Linked DNA regions of Alloactinosynnema sp. L-07. Each later gene encodes a partner of the first gene's protein in a complex. Links are inferred from orthologs where the notes say so. Each region holds a gene or a part of one and is shown in the gene's direction. Other genes may lie near its edges. The genes, in order: uvrB and pcrA.

Region 1 (7,491 bases):
CCAAGATCCGCGGCGACAAGGCCCACCCCGGCTCCGAGGGCTACACCTGTGAGAAGGCGCTGCGGCTCGACCACTACCAGAGCCGGACCGTCCGCCTGACCAGCCCGTTGCGCCGTACCCCCGACGGCGAGTACGAGGAGATCAGCTGGGACACCGCGATCGCCGAGATCGCCACCCGGCTCACCGCGATCCGTGACGAGCACGGCGGCGACAAGATCTTCTTCTACGGTGGCGGCGGCCAGGGCAACCACCTCGGCGCCACCTACAACAAGGCGCTGCAGGGTGCGATCGGCGCGCGGTACCAGTCGAACGCGCTCGCCCAGGAGAAGACCGGCGAGATGTACGTCGACGGCAGGCTCTACGGCGGTCACACCAAGGGCGACTTCGAGCACGCCGAGGTCGTGGTGTTCGTCGGCAAGAACCCGTGGCAGTCGCACAGCTTCCCGCGCGCCCGCCCGGTGCTCAAGGCGCTGGCCGCCGACCCGGAGCGGGCCATGGTCGTCATCGACCCGCGCCGCAGCGAGTCCGCGGCGATGGCCGACATCCACCTGCAGGTCAGGCCGGGGACCGACGCGTGGTGTCTGGCCGCGCTCGGCGCGATCCTGGTCCAGGAGGACCTGGTCGACCACGCGTTCATCGACCGCCACACGTCCGGCGGCGAGACGATCATCGACACCCTGCGGGCGGTGGACGTGGCCGACTACGCGGCCCGCTGTGGGGTCGAGGAAGCCCTGCTGCGCGAGACCGCGCGGCGCATCGGTGCGGCCAAGAGCGTCTGCACCTATGAGGACCTCGGCATCCAGCAGGCCCCGCACAGCACGCTTTCGTCCTATCTGAACAAGCTGCTCTGGATCCTGACCGGCAACTTCGCCAAGCCGGGCGCGATGTTCCTGCACTCGTCCTTCGCCCCGCTCGCGGGCGGGGCGCCCGGTTCCGGCGGATCCCGCAAGCCAAAGAGTGGTCTGGACATGCTCGTCGGCACCGCGAAGGACATGGTGTCGGGCGCGGTGGTCCGGCTGCCCTCGGTCCTGCCGGACGCGCTCGCGTCCCGGATCGGCGCGGCGCTGAGCCCGCAGGCCGCCAAGGTCGCCCGCGGCGGACCGGGCAAGCCGGGCGGGCCGAGCAGGCGCACCCCGGTGACCGGCGCGCGGATCATCGCCGGGCTGGTCCCGTGCAACTCCATCGCCGAAGAGATCCTCACCGACCACCCCGACCGATTCCGGGCGATGTGGATCGACAGCGTCAACCCGGCGCACTCGCTGGCCGACTCGGCGAGCTTCCGCGCGGCCATGCGTTCGCTCGATCTGACCGTCGTCGTCGACATCGCGATGACCGAGACGGCCAAGCAGGCCGACTACGTGCTGCCCGCGTCGAGCCAGTTCGAGAAGTGGGAGTGCACGTTCTTCAACGTCGACTTCCCGCGCAACGTCTTCCACCTGCGCAAACCGGTCATGGCGCCGCTGACGGGCACGCTGTCGGAGCCGGAGATCTACGCCAGGGTGATCCGCGCGCTCGGCGTGGTCGGCGAGTCCGTGCTCGCGCCGCTGCGCCGCGCCGCGCGCCGCGGGCGCAAGCAGTACGCGGCGGCGTTCTTCCTGACCGTGGGCGCCAACCCCAAGCTCATGCCGCTGGCGCCGTACCTGCTGCGGGAGACCCTCGGCCCGACACTGCCGGAGGGCGCCGAGGGCACGGCGTCGCTGTGGGGCGCCGCGCAGCTCTGCGCGCTGGCCAACCCGGCGTCCGTGCGCCGAGCGGGGTTCACCGGATCCGGATTCGAACCAGGGGACAAGCTGTTCGACGCGGTGCTTTGCGGTGAGGGCGTGGTGTTCACCCTGGACGACTACGAGCACGCGTGGGACTACGTGCGCAGGCCCGACCAGCGGTTCACCCTCGACATCCCCGAACTGGTCGAGCGGACCCGCGCTCTGGCCGACGAGCCGAGTTCCTGGGTCACCGAGGAGTTCCCGTTCGTGCTGTCGGCGGGGGAGCGTCGCGCGTTTACCGCGAACACGATCATCCGCGACCCGGGCTGGCGGCGCCGCGACCGCGACGGCGCGCTGCGGCTGAGCCCGGCCGACGCCGACGGGCTCGGCGTCACCACCGGCGACACCCTGCGCGTGGTCACTGAGCGCGGGCAGGCCGACGCGGTGGTCGAGGTGTCCGACACGATGCAGGCCGGGCACATCTCGCTGCCCAACGGGCTCGGCCTCGACGGCGGACCGGGCGTGGCGCCCAACGAGCTGACCTCGCTGCACCACCGCGACTGGCTGGCGGGCACGCCATGGCACAAGTACGTCCCGGCCCGCTTGGAGCGTATCGATGCCTAGGGCTCCCCGCGAGGCGATGATCGACAGCGCGGTCACGCTGTTCCGGGTCCGCGGGGTGGCCGACACGTCGCTGCGGGACGTGGTCGAGCACAGCGGGGTCTCGCGCGGGTCGATCTACCACCATTTCCCCGGCGGCAAAGAAGAGCTGGCGCTTGCCGCGACCGAGCGCGGCGGCACGTTCATCAGCGGGCTGCTGGAGCGGCTGCTCGACGACGACGCCGAGAAGGCCATCGCCGCGTTCGTCGACTATTGGACGTCGGCGCTCACCGCGGCGGGCTTTCAGGATGGCTGCCCGGTCGCGGCGGCGGCGCTTTCCTCAGACGAGACCGCCTCGGCGCGCACGGCGGCGGGGGTCGCGTTCGGGCGGTGGGAATCGCTGCTCGCCGAGGCGATCGCTCGGCGCGGTGTGCCTGCCGCTCGGGCGGCATCGCTGGCGACTTTGGCGATCGCGGGCATCGAGGGCGCGTTGTTGATCTGCCGCGCGCAGGGCAGCACGGAGCCGCTGGCCAGGGTGGGTGCGGAGCTGCGCAGGCTCGTCGCTGAGAATGTCGGTGGGGCCGCGTAGCCTCGTTCGTGTGGCATTCCCGACCGAGCACCCAGTCCTCGCGCACTCCGAGCACCGCCCCGTCAGCGACATCCCGCGCGCGGGCGGCCGGTTCCGCATGGTCGCCGACTACCAGCCCGCGGGCGACCAGCCAGTCGCCATCGATGAGCTGGAGAAGCGCATCAAGGCCAACGAGCAGGACATCGTGCTGCTCGGCGCCACCGGTACGGGCAAGTCGGCGACCGCGGCCTGGCTGATCGAGCGGGTGCAGCGGCCGACCCTGGTCATGGCGCCGAACAAGACGCTGGCCGCGCAGTTGGCCAACGAGCTGCGCGAGTTCTTCCCGGACAACGCCGTGGAGTACTTCGTCAGCTACTACGACTACTACCAGCCCGAGGCGTACATCCCGCAGACCGACACCTACATCGAGAAGGACTCGTCGATCAACGACGACGTCGAGCGGCTGCGCCACTCGGCCACGATGAGCCTGCTGTCGCGGCGTGACGTCATCGTGGTGGCCTCGGTGTCGTGCATCTACGGCCTCGGCACCCCACAGTCCTATTTGGACCGCTCGGTCGCGCTCAAGGTCGGCGCCGAGGTCGAGCGGGACGTGTTCCTGCGCGCCCTGGTCGACGTGCAGTACACGCGCAACGACATGTCCTTCGCCCGCGGCACGTTCCGGGTTCGTGGCGACACCGTCGAGATCATCCCGGCCTATGAGGAACTGGCCATCCGGATCGAGTTCTTCGGCGACGAGATCGACAAGCTCTACTACCTGCACCCGCTGACCGGCGACATCGTCAGCGAGGTCGACGAACTGCGCATCTTCCCCGCGACGCACTACGTGGCGGGCCCGGAGCGGCTGGAGCGGGCGATCCGCGACATCGAGTCCGAACTGGAGGAGCGACTGGCCACGCTGGAGCGGCAAGGCAAGCTGCTGGAGGCCCAGCGGCTGCGCATGCGCACCAGCTACGACGTCGAGATGATGCGCCAGGTCGGATTCTGCTCCGGCATCGAGAACTACTCCCGCCACATCGACGGCCGCGCCGGGGGCACCGCCCCCGCCACCCTGATCGACTACTTCCCCGACGACTTCCTCCTCGTCATCGACGAGTCGCACGTGACGGTGCCGCAGATCGGCGGCATGTACGAGGGCGACATGTCGCGCAAGCGCAACCTGGTCGAACACGGCTTCCGGCTGCCCAGCGCCGTCGACAACCGGCCGTTGACCTGGGAGGAGTTCGCCGACCGGATCGGCCAGACGGTGTATCTGTCGGCCACCCCCGGACCGTACGAGATGGGCCAGGCGGGCGGCGAGTTCGTCGAGCAGGTCATCCGGCCGACCGGCCTGGTCGACCCCGAGGTGATCATCAAGCCGACCGAGGGCCAGATCGACGACCTGGTGCACGAGATCCGCGTCCGCGCCGAACGCGACGAGCGCGTCCTGGTCACCACGCTGACGAAGAAGATGTCCGAGGACCTGACGGACTATCTGCTGGAGCTGGGCATCCGGGTGCGGTACCTGCACTCCGAGGTCGACACCCTGCGCCGGATCGAGCTGCTGCGCCAGCTCCGCCTCGGCGACTACGACGTCCTGGTCGGCATCAACCTGCTGCGCGAGGGCCTCGACCTTCCTGAGGTCTCGCTGGTCGCCATCCTCGACGCCGACAAGGAAGGCTTCCTGCGTAGCGGCACATCCCTGATCCAGACGATCGGCCGCGCCGCGCGAAACGTGTCCGGCCAGGTCCACATGTACGCCGACCGGATCACCGACTCGATGCGGCACGCCATCGACGAGACGAACCGCAGGCGTGCCAAGCAAGTCGCGTACAACACCGAACGCGGCCTCGACCCGCAGCCACTGCGCAAGAAGATCGCCGACATCCTCGATCGCGTGCTCACCGAGGCCGAGGACGAGGACGTTCCCGTGGGCGGCTCCGGCCGCAACGCCTCCCGCGGCAAGCGGGCGGCGGGGGAGCCGGGCAACGCCCGCAGCGCCGGAGTCATCGGCGACAAGGACGTCAAGTCCATGCCCCGCGCCGAACTGGCGGACCTGGTGCAACAACTCACCGACCAGATGATGAACGCCGCCCGCGACCTCCAGTTCGAACTCGCCGCCCGCCTGCGCGACGAGATCCACGACCTCAAGCGCGAATTGCGGGGGATGGACGCGGCCGGGATCAAATAGTTCGGTCCTGGCCGAACAGTCGCGGGTGGATGCTTGTGGGCGTGACAGGAGCAGCCGAACTAGCCGCGGTTGCGGGCTTGCTGTCCGACGAGACCCGCGCCGGGTTCTGCCTCGCCCTGCTCGACGGCCGGGCGTGGACGGCGGGGGAACTGGCCCGCTCGGCCGGGGTCGCCCGGTCGACGGCCAGCGAACACCTGGACAAGCTCGTTCGCGGCGGCCTGCTGGTCGAGGAACGCCAAGGTCGACACCGGTACGTCCGCCTCGCGGACACGTCTGTCGCATCGCTTGTCGAGCAGCTGGTGAGCCGAACCGCTCCGACGGCGGCCCCGTCGTCCCTGCGCGTGGCCATCGCGAACCGGGCCATGGCCGCCGCCCGCACCTGCTACGACCACCTGGCGGGCACCCTCGGCGTGGCCCTCACCGACGCCATGGCAGAACGCCAACTGCTGGACCGCGACGCCGATCTCGCGCTGACCGCCCAGGGTGGATCGTGGCTGGTCGGTGAGCTGGGCATAGATCCCGATGCGCTCAGGTCCAAAACCAGACCGACCGCCCGCGCGTGCCTCGACTGGACCGAACGCCGCCCCCACCTCGCGGGCGCCGCCGGAGCGGCCCTGTGCACGGCGCTGATGGAGCGGGAATGGGTCGTGCGCGTCGGCTCGTCGCGAGCCGTCCGGCTGACGGCGTCAGGAGCGGGCGCGCTCGACCGGCTTCTGGACGTCCGGATGCCGCACGAGTGACCGCACACTGGGCGCGAACGCGGCCGCCGCCACCGCGACGACGACGAGCACCGCGCCCCCGGTCAGGGTGGCGGACACGCCGAAAGCCTTGGCCAGCGGACCCGCAGCCATCTCGCCGACCGGGATCGCGATGAACGACCCCACGGCGTCATAGGAGTACACGCGGGCGAGCCGGTCCGGCGCCACGTTCTCCTGCAGCGAAACGTCCCAAGCGATCCCGAACTGCTCGATCGCCATCCCGCCGACGAACATCACGACCAGCAGCGGCACCACCGCGGGCGCGTGCGCGAGGAACAGCAGCGGAACCGCCTGAACCCCGATCAGCGCCGTCCCGAACAACAGCGCCCGTCGCGGCTGCCACCGAGTCGCCACGATCCCGCCGATCAACGCCCCCACCGTCTGCGCGCCCAGCACGAACCCCCAGGCCAACCGCCCGATCGTGCTGTCGGCGATGGACGGACCGAGCACGAAGATGCCCCCGGTCATGACCGCGTTGATCACCATGAGTGCCGCCACAACAGTCCACACCCACGCCCGCGCGGTGAACTCCCGCCACCCGGACCGAATGTCCGCCCACGGCCGCGTCGGCGCGTCCTCATCGATCTCCGGAGCATCCACCCGCGCGTAGAAGAACGACGCGATCAGGAACACCACGGCGGTGCCCCCGATAGCCCACCCAGGCCCAGCCAGCGCCGCGACCATGCCCCCCATCGACGCCCCGGTGATCATCGCGGTGTTGATCCCCATCCGCACCACCGCGTTGGCCTGCCGCAACAGCGCCTTGGGCACCGTCTGCGGCGTCAACGCCGAAGCCGCCGGGAGCGAGACAGCCGAGACCGCCCCGTTGATGACGCTGAGGACGACCAGAAGGGGAATGTTCGCGAACCCCATAAGCACAGCCGCCGCGGTCATCGCCTGCGACACCGCCGCCGCCAGACTCGCCCCCTGAAGGATCACCGACCGCGGCAACCGGTCAGCCAGCACACCCCCCATGAGCAGCAACAACACATTGGCGATCGACCTGGCCCCCACCACCAGCCCCAACGCGATAACCGAGTGCGTCAAGTCCAACACCGCGAACGCCAACGCGATAGGCGCCACGGAGTTGCCGAGGAAGGTCGTCACCCTGCCGATCGTGAGCCTGCGAAACATGCTGTGCCGCAATGGTTCGAGCATGCGGAGCATCGTAGGGTGAAGGTGATCTCGGTGAATTCCGGCACCGCCGCGAGGTCCACCGAGCAAGTGCGCCGGGCTTCGGTGGTGCTGTCCGCACCATCGGGTGAAGCTGGGTGATCCCGCTTTGCCTGGGGCCCCTACGACGGCCCTGTGGGGAAAAAGCGGTGGCGGATAAGGCACCCCACACGCCAAGCAGCTTAGGGCCGTCGTCCCCCCAGACAAAGCGGGATCACCCAGCTTCACCCGATGCTGCTCGGGCGGTTTGTGCGGTGAGGAGGGTGCGGAGGTGGGAAGAGGGCAAGAGGGCCGACGGGCCAAAGGCAAAGGCCGAGGCGGCGAGGGGCAGAGGGCAAAGGCAACGGGCGAACGCAGAGGGCCGAGCGGTGACGGACCGACAGGCCGACAGGCAAGGGCCGGGGGCGAGGATCAGGGGTTAGGCGCGAGCGGCGAGTGATGGGGCGAAGAGGCCAGGGCCCGAAGGGCAAGGGCTAGGCCGAAGGGCCAATGGGGTGAGGC
Region 2 (7,564 bases), 4.0 Mb from region 1 along the record:
GACCGGGGTCTCCACGGTCGTCCTGGTCGGCGTCGTGGTGGTTGTGGCCGCCACGGTCGAGCTCGTGGGCGTGGGCTGGTCAGTCGATCCGGGCGCGGACGGTCCGGGCTGCCGCGGCCGGTCGGTCGTGCGCTTCGGCTGGGTCCGCGAGGCACTGGTCGACGGCGCGGCGCTCGACGGCGCGGGCCGCTGCGACATCAGCGGCTCACCGGGCAGCTCGATTGGCATCTCCGGTCCGCTGGGGAGACCGGGCAGCGCGTCGACTATCTCTGGCCTGCGGGGGCCGGTCACCAGGGTGCTCGCCGCGTAGAGCAGACCGACCAGCACCAGGATCGAGGCGGCCACCGCGAACCCGGCCGCCCGCCGCCAGCTGCGGGGCGGGGTGACCGAGGCCGGGATGCTGCCAAGGTCGAACTTGGCCAGTCCGGTCGCGGGTGCGTCGGGGAACAGGCCGGCGATCACCGGCAGCACGTCGGTGTCGTCCTCGCGCGGGGGTTGGGGCCGTCTTGGCCGCAGCCGCGGCGTCCACCCGGTCGTGCCCGATCCTCGCCGGTGTCGTCCTTGTCCCGGCTCGTCCTGCGCGGTGTCCCGCCCGCTCGCCATGTGGTGGAGACTCCTGTCCTGCCCGGTCGTGACGCGGTGTCGCCGACCGATTACTCGATCAGCTCGCGTCGACGACCTGGACCTCCCGGCCAGGGTGCGCGGAATCTGCGGTTCTCACTCAAACAAGGGTAAGCCGTTGCGCAGCGTCCGCAGAGCAGGGCGCACCACTCGCTCGATTCTCATGCGATCGAGTGAATCCGCGCCCTGAACTCTCCGCTGAGTGCGTTATTGGCCGCTGCGGTACTTCGCCATGGTGGTGGAGAGTGAGCTGCCCGCGACGGCACCGGAGCCGCCCGCGACCAGGATCGCCAACACGTCGGCGAACCCGCTGCCCCCGCTCAGCAGCCAGCCGAGCAGTGCCCCCGCCGCGGTGACCCCCGCGACCGGCCACCGCCCGCGCACGTACTGCGCGACCTGACTGCCACTCGCTCCACGCTTGCGCGCCGCCGAGTTCAACAGCGCGAGGTAAGCGCCGAACCCGACGACGGCGACGACGGCGACAATGACCACGATGACCGCGATGAGATCCAGCATGACCCCAGTCTGCCCGAGTCAACGCCACACCGAATGGGGGATCTCCCCGACCCACCCCTGATGTTCACCACCACCGCGCCTCGCGCGGCCCCCACCCTGTCCCTGGGGGGCGTCCCTTGGCCAGTCTATCGCGTGGGGGCTCAAGATGATCTTGGGTGAGGCGTGTCTGTGGACAAGTCGGAGTCTGTGGATCGTCAGCGGCCGAGCCTGCCGCGGCCCAGGTCGAGCAGCGCCATTGCCAGGGTGCGGCCCGCGGGGCCGAGTTCGCGGTAGCGGGCCACCACGTCCATCTCGCGGTTGACCACGATGCGGGGCCCGCCCGCGGCCATTCGCGCGGCCCCGATGGTCTGGGACACCTCCGCCCGGCGTTTCACCAGGCGCAGGATCTCCCGGTCGAGGTCGTCGATCTCCTTGCGCAGTTCGGCGACCTCTTCGGGGGCGGGCAGTTCGACACCGGGCTTGACGGTCGTGTTCTCAGACATCGTGATCCCTTTGCGGCTCGGTTCGAGTTCTCAGCTCCCGAGCGCACGAAGCCCCGGGGTCCGAGGACTCCGGGGCTTCGTGGTGGTTTTCGGTGCTACGCCACAACGGGAGCCGGAGTCCGGGTCCCGTAGAAAAACTCGTAGTGGCGCGTCTGCACGGATCGAGTGTGACACACCGTCGCCGATCGGTCGACCCGATGTCCGCGCAGTGGGATCGGCGCGGTTTTCGTCTTCGTCGGCCCCCGGTACCGTTGTTCGCACGATGGAAGCCCTTTTCGATCTCCCCGCCGAAGTCCCAGCCGCCGCGCCGCGCCGTCGGTCCGCCGCGCTGCTCGACGACCTCAACGACCAGCAGCGCCGCGCCGTGGAGCACATCGGCAGCCCGCTGCTCGTGGTCGCGGGCGCGGGCTCGGGCAAGACCAGGGTCCTGACGCGCCGCGTCGCCTATCTGCTTGGCGAGCGCAACGTGCACCCGGGCCAGGTCATGGCGATCACCTTCACCAACAAGGCCGCCGCCGAGATGAAGGAGCGCGTCGCCGACCTCGTTGGCCGCCGGGCCAACGCGATGTGGGTGTCGACCTTCCACTCGATGTGCGTGCGCGTGCTGCGCCGCGAGGCCAAGACGCTGGGGATGACGTCGAGCTTCTCCATCTACGACGCCGACGATTCGCGCAGGCTGATCACGCTCGTCGCCCGCGATATCGACCTCGATCCCAAGCGCTACCCCGCGCGCACGCTGTCGATCCACATCTCCAACCTCAAGAACGAGCTGATCGGCCCCGAGAAGGCCGCGACGATGGCGGCCAACGACCTCGAGCGCCGCGTCGCCGAGGTCTACACCGAGTACCAGCGCAGGCTCGGCCAGGCCAACGCGATGGACTTCGACGACCTGATCATGCGCACGGTTGAGCTCCTGCAAGGCTTCCCGGACGTCGCCGAGCACTACCACCGCCGCTTCCGGCACGTGCTGGTCGACGAATACCAGGACACCAACCACGCGCAATACACGTTGGTGCGTGAGCTGGTCGGCCGCGGCACCGACGGCCTGCCCCCCGCCGAGCTGTGCGTGGTGGGCGACGCCGACCAGTCGATCTATGCCTTCCGCGGCGCGACCATCCGCAACATCGTCGAGTTCGAGCGCGACTATCCGAACGCGACAACCGTTCTGCTGGAACAGAACTACCGCTCCACGCAGACCATCCTCAACGCCGCCAACGCGGTGATCTCCCGCAACCCGGACCGCCGCGACAAGCGCCTGTGGACCGCCATGGGCGACGGCGAGAAGATCGTCGCGTACGTCGGCGACAACGAGCACGACGAGGCGTCGTTCGTCGCCCAGGAGATCGACCGGCTGGTCGACGCGGGCATCGCGCACAACGGCGACGTCGCGGTCTTCTACCGCACCAACAACCAGTCCCGGGTGTTCGAGGAGATCTTCATCCGCCTCGGCCTGCCGTACAAGGTCGTCGGCGGCGTGCGCTTCTACGAGCGCCGCGAAGTCCGGGATGCCTTGGCGTACTTGAGAGTCCTGGCCAACCCGGAGGACACGGTCAGCCTCCGGCGTATCCTGAACGTCCCCCGCCGCGGCATCGGCGACCGCGCCGAGGCCTGCGTGTCGACGCACGCGGACCGCGAGCGCATCTCCTTCTCCGCCGCGCTGAACGACGCCGCCGTCGGCAAGGTCGCGCTGCTGAACCCGCGCTCCCAGCGCGCCATCGCGGGCTTCGTCGAGCTGATCGACGGCCTGCGCCGCTTCGTCGACGACGGCCAGGACGTCGCCGAGATCCTCGACGCCGTGCTCGACCAGACCGGCTACCGCGCCGAACTGGAGGCCAGCGACGACCCGCAGGACGCCTCCCGGCTGGAGAACCTGACCGAGCTGGTGACAGTCGCCCGCGAGTTCACCGAGGGCCCCGCCGACATCCCGCCCCCGGAGACCACCGCGGGCCCGGAACCGGGCTCCCTCGACGCCTTCCTCGAACGCGTCTCGCTGGTCGCCGACGCCGACCAGGTCCCCGACCCGGACGACGAGTCCGGCGGCATGGTCACCCTGATGACCCTGCACACGGCCAAGGGCCTGGAATACCCGGTCGTGTTCTCCACGGGCTGGGAAGACGGCATCTTCCCTCACATGCGCGCGCTGAGCGACCCGGTCGAGCTGGCCGAGGAACGCCGCCTCGCCTACGTCGGCATCACCCGAGCCCGCGAACGCCTCTACCTGTCGCGCGCGATCGTCCGCTCGGCCTGGGGCCAGCCGATGACCAACCCGGCCTCCCGCTTCTTCGACGAGATCCCCCCCGACCTCGTCGACTGGCGCCGGATGGGGCCGGACCGCTCCAGCCCGACCCGGGCTACGACGTGGGGATCCCGTGCGGCTCGGGGCGGCACCGCCCGTCCGGCACCGTCGCGTGGGTGGCAGGACACGCCCGCGTTGACGCTGGATGTGGGGGACCGGGTCAACCACGACAAGTACGGACTGGGGACGGTGGTCGCCACGGACGGCAACGGTCCCCGGGCGACGGCGACGATCGACTTCGGCACGGCGGGCACGATCCGGCTGATGCTCATCGGCAGCGTGCCGCTGGTGAAGCTGTAGTTTCAAGACGCTTTCGGGCAAATTTTGCCGCAAAGTGGTGCAAAGCGGCATGATGGACGCATGTTGCTGCGGTTTCGGGTTGCCAACCACCGATCCATCAGGGACGAACAGGAGCTGTCGCTGGTCGCCGTCCCGCGCAAGGGCGACCCCAAGCCGACAGGTCCCATCCCGCAGACCGTGCGTGTGGCGGGCATCTACGGGGCCAACGCCTCCGGCAAGTCCAACGTGCTCCATGCCGTTGGCTTCATGGCCGAGGCTGTCCTGTACAGCTTCGCGCGATGGCCGATAGATGGCGGTGTTCCGCGGCAGCCGTTCAAACTCGATCCGCAGTTTCGAGACAAGCCCTCGCTTTTTGAAATCGATTTGATGCTCAACGGCAAGCGCTACACCTTCGGCTTCGAGTTGGACGATGAATGCGTACGGCGTGAGTGGTTGTATGAATATGGGCCGACTGGCCGAACCCGAACGCTCTTCGAGAGAGCAGGTTCGGAGTTTCGGTTTGGCAGGACCCTTGGAGGTCATACCGCGACGATCGCCGACCTGACCAGAAACAATGCGTTGTTCGCATCTGTAGCCGCAGCGAACGGTCATCCACTGCTGTCGGAGCTATGTAGGGCGATCGGCGCCTTGGGTAGGTCGCTATTGCGTAACGGCGTTGGCCCCGGGGGGGATCATCTAGCTGCGACGGCAATTCGTATGCCAGAGATCGCAGATTTGGCGATGGGCTGGCTGAAGATGGCAGACCTCGGCATTGTTGGCGCCGTTGAGATAGAGGGAAAAGGTGAACTGGCCGAGTTGGTCGGTAGGTTCCTCGCTGAGCGGCCCGGAGAGTTTGATCCGCACGTGGAGGCGAGCGCCCGACAAGTGGTGCAGAAGAGGATCAACCTTCTGCACGCCGGGGCGTTCGGTAGCGCGGTCGAGATCGACTTCGCCGACGAGAGTGATGGCACGCAGATCTGGCTGTCAGTGGCCGCGTTTGTTCTGCTGAGCGTCATCACTGGCCGTGTCCTGCTCATTGATGAGGTTGACAGTTCTCTGCACCCAAAGTTGAGCGCCACCATCATTCAGATGTTCAGGGATCCTGAAATCAACGCGACCGGCGCTCAGTTGATCTTCACATCGCATGACGTTTCGCTGTTGGGAAATCTGCTCGCGGATGGGCTGCTTGGCCGCGATGAGGTGTGGTTCACTGAAAAGGGTGCCAGTGGTGACACCTCATTAATTCCGTTGTCGGACTTCAAGTCGAGGAAGGGGGAGAACTTTGAGCGCGCCTATTTGCAAGGCCGATACGGCGCGGTGCCCTATGTCGACATCGACGAACTTCGGCGGATGATCCTTCGGCGTGATGCGTCCTGATGTCGTCACGCGGAGACCTTCGGCGGGGTAGGCCGACACGGACACCACGGCAGCGGATTCTGGTCTATTGCGAGGGTGAGAACACCGAGCCGGAGTACTTTCGAGGACTCAAGAAATACCTGCGGGCCATTCCGGTCGACATCGTGACCTGTGACATCAAAGGGATTGGCTGCGATCCTCTCAAGATAGTCAAGGAAGCTGAGATCGCCTGGGCTCGGGATCGCCGGAAGAACGGTGCCGAGTGCTATGACGCGGTCTGGTGTGTGGTGGATCATGACGACCACCCCTCGCTCCGGTCCGCTGTCGAGTACGCGGCTCGGGCGGGTATCGGTGTGGTCGTCTCGACCCCGTGCTTCGAATACTGGCTGCTGCTCCACTTCGATGACCATCGAGCGCACGTCCGGCAGTCCGAAGTGACCCGATCCCTGCGTAGGCATCTGCGGGGGTAGGACAAGCACGTGCCCGCTGACTTCCCGTTCGCCAAACATGAGGAGGCCGAGCGGCGCGCGATCGCCGCGGCGCCGGAGTGCGGCGTCGCGAATGCGGTCGGCCCCAACCCGTCGACCAACGTCTGGCTCGTGGCGCGGGCGCTGCGCGCCTCTGGGCGTTGATCGAACCTCTGTTCGAAAATTGTCGGTGGTTCTTGGTTCACTGTGTCCATGAGGACATGGGGGAATCGAGAATGGATGAGACGCTGCACCGGCTCCTCGCCGAAGCGGTCGGTCGTTACCTCGACGCCGTCGATCAGCTGGCGGATGAGCAAAGGGGGATCGCGGGTCTTGAACTGCGCCGACTCGCGGGGGCGTGGCGCAGTGTGCTTGGCCTTCATCATCCCGACGGCGCGCGGTGCGCCGGTTGCGGGCGCGTGCACCTGCCTCGGCCGCGACGGGGAATGTGCGCGGTCTGGCGGGTCGCCGGGGCGTACTTCGTGCGGCGCGACGGGGGTGGTCTGATGGCCGAACGCTGACGCCAGCCGGTGGAGATCAGAGGCGGACGCCGCGGGTGTTCAGCCAGGAGATGGGGTTCAGCTTGCGGCCCTGGGAGTCCCAGACCTCGAAGTGCAGGTGGGGGCCGGTGGACTGGCCGCGGTTGCCCATGTGGGCGATCAGCTGGCCCGCCTTGACCTTCTGGCCTTCGCGCACCACGTAGTCGTTCACGTGGCCGTACACCGTCACGGTGCCGTCGCTGTGCTGGACGCGGACCCAGAGGCCGAAGCCGCTGGCCGTGCCCGCCTCGACGACGACGCCGTCCGCGGTGGCGACGATGGGGGTGCCGATGCGGTTGGCGAGGTCGATGCCGTAGTGCGTGGTGCCCCAGCGGGCGCCGAAGCCGGAGGTGAGCACGCCGTCGGTGGGCTTGACGACCTTCGGGCGGGCGGCCTCGACCTTCTTGGCCTCCTCATCGGCGGCGCGCTGGTTGCGGGCCTGGGTGAGGCGCTCGGAGGTGACCATCTTCTGGGCCTCGAGCGTGCCATCGGTGGTCTTGGTGAGCGCCAGCAGCTCCGGGGCGGTGGTGGTGTCCCCACCGATGCCCATGTGGGCGGACGCGTCACGGGAGCCCGCGAGGGGGGCGATGTCCTCGGCGGCGGTGCCACCTCCGGCCGCGGACTGCAGGGTCTGGCCCGCGGCGGCGGCGGCGAAGGCGCCGACCGCGACAGCGGCGACGACGACCCGGCCACGCAGGACGGACGACGGGGGCGCGATGCGGTGAGCGCCACGGACTCGAGGAACGGCGCGTTCCAGCGCCTCATCGAGCGCGGTGAACTCGCGTTCACCGCCGGTATTGCGATGTCGAGACAAGACGAGCCTTCCGCCTTCGGGGAGTCCGACCACACACCGCGCTCGGGGGGACGAGCGTTCATCGGCGTGGACACCGGGCGGGGGATCCCGGTTGGGGAGGCGTGGAGCGGGTTGCCTACCCCGTGTCCTTCGTGATCTGACTGTGACAACGGACTCGGGGACAGTAACGGGGAGATACCGGTGCGGGCAACATC

What was found.
Region 2: the proteins of uvrB (region 1) and pcrA are in contact, whole or in part, in a crystal structure (PDB 7EGT), measured with the Thermus thermophilus proteins. The link is inferred for Alloactinosynnema sp. L-07 from one-to-one orthologs. Residues at the interface, in WP_096411307.1 of Thermus thermophilus: Glu23, Leu25, Arg26, Asp27, Gly28, Glu29, Arg30, Phe31, Arg55, Glu326, Asp327, Phe328, Glu379, Ser382, Gln383, His398, Gly400, Arg401; in WP_096412145.1 of Thermus thermophilus: His654, Arg656, Phe657, Gln666, Asp668, Glu669, Lys680, Arg681, Leu682, Ser683, Lys685, Tyr686, Ala687.

Annotation. Positions count from the first base shown.
Region 1 is NZ_LN850107.1:1,155,372-1,162,862, forward strand. What follows is about bases 2,554-5,480. They hold uvrB (excinuclease ABC subunit UvrB), read left to right. Parts: upstream 2,554-2,902; coding sequence 2,903-5,059; downstream 5,060-5,480. Other genes in these bases: BN1701_RS05565 (TetR/AcrR family transcriptional regulator), read left to right, coding at 2,554-2,892; BN1701_RS05575 (helix-turn-helix transcriptional regulator), read left to right, coding at 5,101-5,480. Also shown: BN1701_RS05560 (molybdopterin-dependent oxidoreductase), read left to right, coding at 1-2,327; more of BN1701_RS05565, read left to right, coding at 2,320-2,553; more of BN1701_RS05575, read left to right, coding at 5,481-5,799; BN1701_RS05580 (MFS transporter), read right to left, coding at 5,746-6,984. UniProt on the Escherichia coli protein: The UvrABC repair system catalyzes the recognition and processing of DNA lesions. A damage recognition complex composed of 2 UvrA and 2 UvrB subunits scans DNA for abnormalities.
Region 2 is NZ_LN850107.1:5,105,421-5,112,984, reverse strand. What follows is about bases 1,549-4,548. They hold pcrA (DNA helicase PcrA), read left to right. Parts: upstream 1,549-1,881; coding sequence 1,882-4,215; downstream 4,216-4,548. Other genes in these bases: BN1701_RS22850 (ATP/GTP-binding protein), read left to right, coding at 4,276-4,548; BN1701_RS22860 (chorismate mutase), read right to left, coding at 1,549-1,619. In the rest of the region: BN1701_RS22870 (hypothetical protein), read right to left, coding at 1-603; BN1701_RS22865 (hypothetical protein), read right to left, coding at 829-1,137; more of BN1701_RS22860, read right to left, coding at 1,332-1,548; more of BN1701_RS22850, read left to right, coding at 4,549-5,571; BN1701_RS38310 (RloB family protein), read left to right, coding at 5,571-6,020; BN1701_RS35925 (hypothetical protein), read left to right, coding at 6,030-6,182; BN1701_RS22840 (hypothetical protein), read left to right, coding at 6,254-6,538; BN1701_RS22835 (M23 family metallopeptidase), read right to left, coding at 6,555-7,370. UniProt on the Escherichia coli protein: A helicase with DNA-dependent ATPase activity. Unwinds DNA duplexes with 3'-5' polarity. Translocates on single-stranded DNA with 3'-5' polarity. Initiates unwinding more efficiently from a nicked substrate than double-stranded DNA.